Regions from separate parts of the Streptomyces sp. NPDC014733 genome, predicted to be linked through region 2. Evidence: riboswitches for the same ligand, from Rfam matches in the RefSeq annotation. Region 2 holds a riboswitch; the other holds the start of a gene.
The links. A riboswitch is a leader RNA that binds a small molecule or an ion and turns the genes downstream of it on or off. The one in region 2 is predicted to bind S-adenosylmethionine.
Positions count from the first base shown of each region.

Region 1: it holds a riboswitch for S-adenosylmethionine, as region 2 does, so the genes downstream of both, ACF1BH_RS15370 (aminotransferase class V-fold PLP-dependent enzyme) here and thrC (threonine synthase) in region 2, are expected to answer to the same signal.

Region 1 is NZ_JBIBYO010000005.1:364,718-369,125, forward strand. Features, by position in the region: gene trpD (anthranilate phosphoribosyltransferase) at 42-1,106, shown strand; SAM riboswitch class IV at 1,212-1,329, shown strand; gene ACF1BH_RS15370 (aminotransferase class V-fold PLP-dependent enzyme) at 1,536-2,858, shown strand; gene ACF1BH_RS15375 (Lrp/AsnC ligand binding domain-containing protein) at 3,546-3,827, opposite strand; gene ACF1BH_RS15380 (rhomboid family intramembrane serine protease) at 3,824-4,408, opposite strand, start outside.
Region 2 is NZ_JBIBYO010000001.1:884,585-888,992, forward strand. Features, by position in the region: gene ACF1BH_RS03900 (cold-shock protein) at 172-378, opposite strand; gene ACF1BH_RS03905 (MoaD/ThiS family protein) at 868-1,146, opposite strand; gene thrC (threonine synthase) at 1,264-2,556, opposite strand; SAM riboswitch class I at 2,574-2,722, opposite strand; gene ACF1BH_RS03915 (glucosyl-3-phosphoglycerate synthase) at 2,893-3,858, shown strand; gene ACF1BH_RS03920 (trehalose-6-phosphate synthase) at 3,956-4,408, shown strand, end outside.

The DNA of each region.
Region 1 (4,408 bases), on a different contig from region 2:
AGGGTTTACCCATACGCAGGAACGAACCAGGAGTGTGGACCATGAACGTTGCGACCCCGGCAGGCGGCGACAGCGTGGCGGCCCACACCTGGCCGGGCGTACTGAACGCCCTGCTCGACGGCCGGGACCTCGCCGCCGACGACACCGCCTGGGCGATGGACCGGATCATGCGGGGCGAGGCCACCGATGCGCAGATCGCCGGGTTCGCGGTGGCGCTGCGGGCCAAGGGCGAGACCGTCGCGGAGATCTCCGGGCTGGTCCGCGCGATGTATGCGCACGCCCGGCTGATCGAGGTGCCGGGCCCCGGCGTGGACATCGTCGGCACCGGCGGCGACGGCGCCAAGACCGTCAACATCTCCACGATGTCCTCGATCGTGGTGGCCGGCACCGGCGCGAAAGTCGTCAAGCACGGCAACCGCGCCGCGTCCTCCGCGAGCGGCTCCTCCGACGTCCTGGAGAAGCTCGGCGTCCGGCTGAACCTCTCGCCGCGGCGGGTGGTGGAGGTCGCCGAGGAGGCCGGCATCACCTTCTGCTTCGCGGTCACCTTCCACCCCGCGCTGCGCCACGTCGCCACCGCCCGCGGTCAGCTCGGCATCCGGACCACGTTCAACGTGCTGGGCCCGCTCACCAACCCGGCGCGGGTGCAGGCGCAGGCGACCGGCGTCGCGGATGCGCGGATGGCGCCGATCCTCGCCGGGGTGCTCGCCGAGCGCGGTTCGTCCGCGCTGGTCTTCCGCGGCGACGACGGGCTGGACGAGCTGACGACGACGGCGACGTCGCGGGTGTGGATCGTGCGGGACGGCGCGGTGCGGGAGGAGACGTTCGACCCCCGGGACGTCGGTATCCCGCTGGTCCCGGTGGAGGCGCTGCGCGGCGCCGACGCGGCGTACAACGCCGAGGTGGCGCGGCGGCTGCTGGACGGGGAGAAGGGCCCGGTCCGGGAGGCGGTGCTGCTGAACTCCGCGGCGGCGCTCGCCGCGCTCGCGCCGACCGCGGCGCCGCTGACAGAGCAGATCCGGGCCGGTATGGAGCGGGCGGCGGAGTCCCTCGACTCCGGCGCGGCCAAGCGGGCGCTGGAGCGCTGGGCGGCGGCCAGCAACGCCTGAGCGCCGTACGGCCGTTACGGGGAATTCCGTGCGGGCCCGGTCCGGTTGATCTCACTCACCGGACCGGGCTTGCACCGCTCCGTTCATATGGCATGATGCTGCGCAGGTCACGAGTGACAGCGACACAGGCCCCGGCCCGCTGTCCGGCAACCCTCCTTCCGTGGCGGGGTGCCCCGGGTGATGACCAGGCCGCAGGCAGCGAGGTCTGCGGCAAGCGCGGATCCCTCGCCAGGGATCCTGGTCCTCAGAGGGAGAACTTCCGTGAACCAGCGAATGCGATAGGGCTGCAAAAGCCCCCTCTCCAGCTTTTCGCTTCATCGGTAATTCCAGCGCTCCACCGCTGTTTTTCCTGCCGAATTCCGCTGCGCCTTTCCGCGCTTCCGGCTGCCCGCGCGCGGTGAATTCGCCTTTCTCTCACGGGAGTTCGCCATGTCTGTCTCCACCGTTGCCACCGACCGCCCCCTCTGTGACGAACTGGACGTTCTTGGGCGAGATGTCCAGGTGCCGCTGGCCACCGGCGGCGAGATCGGCTACGCCGCCCTGGACTACGCCGCGAGCGCCCCCGCGCTCCAGCGGGTCTGGGACGACGTGGCCGCCTACGCCCCGTACTACGGCAGCGTGCACCGCGGCGCCGGATACCTCTCGCAGCTCTCCACCGACCTCTTCGAGAACGCCCGCACCACCGTCGCCGAGTTCCTCGGCTGCCGCGACGACGACCAGGTGATCTTCACCCGCTCCACCACCGACTCCCTCAACCTGCTGGCCGCCGCGCTGCCGCCGGCCACCCGGGTCTTCGTCTTCGAGACCGAGCACCACGCCGCGCTGCTGCCGTGGGAGCAGCGCGACGGCATCGACGTCACCTACCTCGACGCGCCGCGCACCCCCCGGCAGGCCGTCGACACCCTGGAGAAGGCCCTCGCCGCCCGCGACCCCTACGGCCCCGCCCTGGTCTGCGTGACCGGCGCGTCCAACGTCACCGGCGAGATCTGGCCGGTCAAGGAGCTGGCCGCCGCGGCCCACGCCCACGGCGCGCGGATCGTGCTGGACGCCGCCCAGCTGGTGCCGCACCAGCCCGTCCACCTCGCCGAACTCGACGTGGACTGGGTCGCGTTCTCCGGCCACAAGCTGTACGCGCCGTTCGGCTCCGGCGTCCTGGCCGGCCGCGCCGACTGGCTGCGGGACGCCGACCCGTACCTGGCCGGCGGCGGCGCCAGCCGCACCGTCACACGCCGCCCCGACGGCGGCGTCGACGTCGCCTGGCACACGACCGCCGCCCGTCACGAGGCCGGTTCGCCCAACGTCATCGGCGCCTACGCCATCGCCTCCGCGTGCCGGGCGCTCACCGACGCGGGCTTCGACACGGTCGTCGCCCGCGAGCAGGAACTCGTCGCCCGCGTCCGGACCGGCCTCGCGGAGATCCCCGGCGTCCGCGTCCTCTCCCTCTTCGGCGACGACGCCCACCGCGTCGGCGTCCTGTCCTTCGTCGTCGACGGCTGGAACAGCTCCCACCTCGCGGCGGCGCTGTCCGCGGAGTACGGGATCGGCGTCCGGGACGGGCTCTTCTGCGCCCACCCGCTGGTCCGCGCGCTCCTCGGCGGCGCGCCGGACGAGCCCGCCGAGTGCGGGGCGCCTGCGGCGGGCGGGAGCGTGTTGGGTGCGGTGCGGGTCAGCTTCGGTGTCGGGACGCCTGACGAGCACGTCGACCGCTTCGTGCGGGCGGTCCGGGAACTCGTCGCGGCCGGGGCGCGCTAGTCCGCTGCGGGGCCGCTGCGCGGTGCGGTCCGTTGCCTGCGGCGCGTGTTTTGTCCTGCCGCTGTGCGGTGCCGGTCCTCTGGGCGGTGCGGTCCGTTGCCTGCTGTTCCTTTGTTGCGCCTGCGGCGGGCGTGGTCGCTGCGCGAGGCTTTTCGGCTGCGGGTGCGTTGCCTGCGGCTCGCCTGTCGCTCTGCCGCTGGGCGGTGCGGTCCGTTGCTTGCTGTTCCGTCGTTGCGCCTGCGGCGGGCGCGGTCGCTGCGCGAGGCTTTTCGGCTGCGGTGCCGGACCTCCGGACTTCGTCCTGCGGTCCGGCCCCTTCTGTGTGTGGTGGGGGAAAGACGGTGGGGGTCCGCGCGGTGACGTAAGGCGCGCCTGAGTGGGGTGGTCCGCCACGGCGGACTGTTGGGGTCGGAAAGGCGAGGACGGCGGCGCGCCCGTCGGCCCCCTCGTAGGGAGGACAACGACGGCGGCGAACCCCCACCGGCCCCCGCCACCCACCCACGGGAGGGGTCCCTCCGGAGGACGGAGTCCGCAGGAGGGGCCCCGCTCCCGAACAACCCACGCCCGCCGCAGGCGCAACGGCGCCAAGCCATCACGGCGGGCAAGCCGAAGAACTACGCGGCCCGCCGCAGGCGACGGGCCCGCCGCCAGGCGAACCGGCGAACCGCCCGCCGCAGGCGTCAGGCGTCAGGCGTCCAAGCCGATCGCGAACGCCGCCTCCAGGTCGTGCTGCGAATACGTGCGGAACGCGATGTGCGTCTCGGTGGAGGCCACGCCGGGGACCTTGCTGATGCGGCCGGGGATGACGTCGGCGAGGTCGTCGTGGGCGGCGACGCGGACCATCGCGATGAGGTCGTGGGCGCCGGTGACGGAGTAGACCTCGCTGACCCCCTCCAGGGCGGCGATCTGCTCGGCGATCTCCGGGATCTGGTCCACGCTGGTCTTGATGAGCACGATCGACGTGATCACGGCTGGCTCTCTCCCTCGGTCGCCGGTGCATTCCCCCTGGTGACCTCCACAGTAGCGGGCCGGTGGCGGGCCCATGCGTAGAGGAAGCCGAGGGCGAAGCCGATGACGTGGGCGAGGTAGGCGACGCCGGGGCCGGCCGGGTCGCGTTGGGCGGCCAGCCACTGGAGGGCGAACCAGAAGAGCAGCACCACCCAGGCGGGGAAGCGCAGCGGGAGGAAGAAGAGGAACGGGAAGAGGCTGGTGACGCGGGCGCGGGGGAAGAGGTAGAGGAACGCGCCCAGGACGCCGGAGATGGAGCCGGAGGCGCCGACCAGCGTCTGGCCGGAGGTGGCGTGGGCGGCGGCGTAGCCGAGGAGCGCCAGGTAGCCGGTGACGAGGTAGAAGACGGTGTACGCGGTGCGGCCCATGCGGTCTTCGGTCATCCCGCCGAAGACGTGCAGGAAGAGGCCGTTGCCGAGCAGATGCAGCCAGCTGCCGTGGACGAAGAGCGCGGTGAGCGGGGTGAGCCAGGCGGCCGGGTGGCCGGCCCACAGGTCGCGGGGGATGACGCCCCAGCGTTGGAAGTGCGCGGTCTGCGCCTG
Region 2 (4,408 bases):
CCCTCCGAAGGTGGGCTCGTTGAGGGGCGGTGGTCGGGCGACGGGTGGGCGCAAGCGCCCTCCGAAGGTGGGCTCGTTGAGGGGCGGTGGTCGGGCGACGCCCCGGGCACAGCAGGAGGCCCGCACCCCCCTGCGGGGTGCGGGCCTCCTTGACGCGCAGTCGGTCGGCGCTCAGCCGGCCGCCAACTTGACCATGTCGGCCTGCGGCCCCTTCTGGCCCTGCGAGATCTCGAAATCGACCCGCTGGCCCTCCTCGAGGGTGCGGTAGCCGTCCATCTGGATCGCGCTGTAGTGGACGAAAACATCCGCACCACCGTCGACCGCGATGAAGCCGTACCCCTTCTCCGCGTTGAACCACTTGACGGTGCCCTGAGCCATGCCTAACTCCCCTATTACTGGCCCTTCGCAGGACCGCACTCCGCGGACCCGGGTCAGACCTCACCCCGCGAATGGCCCGTGGGGTGTGCGCCGGAACGCGTCGACCGCCGCCGAATGTATCCGCACCGGCGCCCAGCGCAACAGGTCAATCGGACGAGAATTCTGACGGCGTGAGAAGTAGCGATATGCGCAGAACTGGCCTTATTCCCGGGCAACTCGGGCCGGGCATAAGGAACTTAGGACGCAAACTCCGCACACACTTTGCACACAACTCATCGCGATCCCGGGGCGTTCAGAAGGCCGCCACACCGCGCTCGACGAGCAGAAGAAGGGGATCGACGAAATGGTATCGCGTTTTGCAGGACCCTTTCACAACGCGGAATCGCCCCGTCCGGATATCCGGACGGGGCGATTATCGGTCAGTAGAGGAAAGGAATGGCGAGAACCATTCGCCACTCGGGCGGGCGGCTCCCCGCTCCGGTGCGGGCGTCAGCAGCCGCCGGCCACCGCGGGGATGATCGAGACGCCCGCGCCCTCCGGCGTCGGCGTCTCCAGGCCCTGCTCGAAGCGGACGTCGTCGTCGTTGACGTAGACGTTCACGAAGCGCCGCAGCTTGCCCGCGTCGTCCAGCACCCGGGCGGCGATGCCCTGGTGGTTCTTCTCCAGGTCGGTGATGACCTCGGACAGCGTCGCGCCCTCGGCGCTGACTTCGGACGCGCCGCCGGTGTACGTACGGAGGATGGTGGGGATGCGGACCTTGACGCTCATGGGTTCTGCCTTCCAAACGACTGCGGATACGTCTGCGGAACCGGCCGCCGCGCCCCGGGCGGGACGGCGGCGGGCGGACCGGATCGGCCGGCTTCCGGCCGGGGGAGCGACCGGGGTTCAGCCGGCCAGACCGGCCGAGCGGAACGCGTCCAGGCTCGGGCGGATGGTGGCCGTGGGGCCTGAGGTCGGAGCGACGGCGTCAAGCGTCTTGAGGCCGTCGCCGGTGTTGAGGATGACGGTGGACAGGGCCGGGTCGAGCAGGCCCGCTTCGAGGAGCTTCTTGGTGACGCCGACGGTCACCCCGCCCGCGGTCTCCGCGAAGATCCCCTCCGTCCGCGCCAGCAGCTTGATCGCGTCCACGACCTGCTCGTCGTCGACATCCTCCACCGCGCCGCCCGTACGGCGTGCGATGTCGAGGACGTACGGCCCGTCGGCCGGGTTGCCGATCGCCAGGGACTTGGCGATGGTGTCCGGCTTCTGCGGGCGGACCACGTCGTGGCCGGCCTTGAACGCGGTCGAGACCGGGGAGCAGCCCTCGGCCTGGGCGCCGTAGATCTTGTAGGGCCGGTCCTCGACGAGGCCGAGGGCGATCAGCTCCTTCAGCCCCTTGTCGATCTTGGTGAGCTGGGAGCCGGAGGCCACCGGGATGACGATCTGGTCCGGCAGCCGCCAGCCGAGCTGTTCGCAGATCTCGTACGCCAGCGTCTTGGAGCCCTCGCCGTAATAGGGGCGGAGGTTGACGTTGACGAAGCCCCAGCCCTCGCCGAGCGGGTCGCCGATCAGCTCGGAGCAGAAGCGGTTGACGTCGTCGTAGTTGCCCTCGATGCCGACGAGGTCGCCGCCGTAGACCGCGGCCATGACGACCTTGCCCGCCTCCAGGTCGTGCGGGATGAAGACGCAGGAGCGGAAGCCGGCGCGGCGGGCGGCGGCGCCGACGGCACCGGCGAGGTTGCCGGTCGAGGAGCAGGAGAGGGTGGTGAAACCGAAGGCGCGCGCCGCCTCGACCGCGATGGCGACGACCCGGTCCTTGAAGGAGTGCGTCGGGTTGCCGGAGTCGTCCTTGACGTAGAGGCCGCCGGTGACGCCCAGCTCACGGGCGAGGTTGTCGGCCTTGACGAGCTTGGTGAAGCCGGGGTTGAGGTTCGGCTTCTCGGCCACGTCCGCGGGGACGGGCAGCAGCGGTGCGTACCGCCAGATGTTGTGGGGACCGGCCTCGATCTGCTTCCTCAACGCCTCCGGGTCACCGCTCGGCAGGTCGTAGGCCACCTCCAGCGGACCGAAGCAGGTCGCGCAGGCGAAGATCGGGCCGAGCGGGAAGCGCTCGCCGCATTCGCGACAGGAGAGACCGACGGCGGCACCGAGAGTGACGGAGGGAGCGTTTTCGGTGACTTCAACAGTTTGCGCAGCCATGGAGGCGAGGCCCTTTCTCCTCATCTTCCTCGCGGCGCGTTTCGCCACGAGACGGATTTGGCACCTTCCCTAGCCGGGAGCCTCGCGCCGCGAGATGCGGTCGAGACCGGCTGGAGGGTTGCCGGGGCTTCAACGGGCCGTGTCCCTCTGCCCCTCTGGATGAGCGGTATGGCGCTGGGAAAACCCAGGCGTTTGTGGTGCGGTGACCCCGACATGCGACGGTCATCCGCGTTGTTCAAGACTGTAACCGACGGCACTGACAGGAGAGATAGCCGTCCGAACCGCGAGATGGATCACATGCGCCGCCGAGACGGCGCACACCGAGGAGTCGTAGACGTGCTGGAAGAGGTGGAGCGCTGGCTGGGACGTCGCTCCTGGTCCGCGGCCGACCGACCGCTGCCGGAGCTGCTGGAGGCCAAGCGGCTCAGCGGGCGCACGGTCAGCGTCGTACTGCCCGCGCTCGACGAGGAGGCCACGGTCGGCACGATCGTCGCGGCCATCCGCGCCGCCCTGATGACCGAGGAGGTGCCGCTCGTCGATGAACTGGTGGTGCTCGATTCCGGGTCCACGGACCGGACGGCCGAGGTCGCGGCGGCGGCGGGGGCGCGCGTGGTGGCGCGCGACAGCGTCCTGCCGCGGCTGCCGGCGGTGCCCGGCAAGGGCGAGGTGCTGTGGCGGTCGCTGCTGGTCACCCGCGGCGACATCGTCTGCTTCGTCGACGCGGACCTGCGGGAGTTCTCGCCGGCGTTCGTCTCCGGGATCGTCGGGCCGCTGCTGACCGACCCGGACGTGCAGTTCGTCAAGGCGATGTACGACCGGCCGCTGGAGACCGGCGGCGCGCCCGGGGGCGGTCCGGGCCAGGGCGGCCGGGTCACCGAACTGGTCGCCCGTCCGCTGCTCAACCTCCACTGGCCGCAGCTGGCCGGGTTCGTGCAGCCGCTGGGCGGGGAGTACGCGGCGCGCCGTTCGCTGCTGGAGCGGCTGCCGTTCCCGGTCGGCTACGGCGTGGAGCTGGGGCTGCTGGTCGACGCGTTGCACACGGTCGGTCTGGACGCGCTCGCCCAGGTGGACGTAGGGGTCCGCAAGCACCGCCACCAGGACGGTCAGGCGCTGGGCCGGATGGCCGCGGCGATCTACCGCACCGCTCAACTCCGTCTGGCGCGCGGCCACTTGGTGCGTCCGAGGCTGACGCAGTTCGTGCGCGGCGAGAACGGTTTCATCCCCCGGACGAGCGATGTCGACACCGAGGAGCGGCCCCCCATGGCGGACGTCCCGGAGTACACGGCGAGCCGGGCGGCCTGAGAAAAATCCGGCACGCTCACCCGGTGGAGCGGCGGGCGTCCCTCCCTTGGCCTCATTCGTACGTGTGCGCCGATCCGGTGCGGGCTAGGGTCGCGGCATGGCCTCCGAACACAGCGGTACCACCCCTGCCCGGACGCCCGCCGCGGGGCGCGGCGCCGAGGTGCTCGTCGCGTCCAACCGCGGCCCGGTCTCGTACGCCGTCGGCGCGGACGGTGCGCTGAGCGCGAAGCGGGGCGGTGGCGGGCTGGTCTCGGGGCTGTCGGCGATCGGTCCGGAGACGGACGCGGTGTGGGTGTGCGCGGCGCTCGGTGACGGTGACCGGGAGGCGGCGCGGCGGGCGGACGGGGAGCTTCCGGCGGCCGACACCGGCGGACAGCGCGTCCGGATGCTGGACATCCCGGCGGAGGTGCACGCCGCCGCCTACAACGGCATCGCCAATTCGGTGCTCTGGTTCGTCCACCACATGCTCTACCAGACACCGCTGGAGCCGTCGTTCGACACCGCGTTCCGGAAGCAGTGGGCGGCGTACGAGGCGTACAACGCGGCGTTC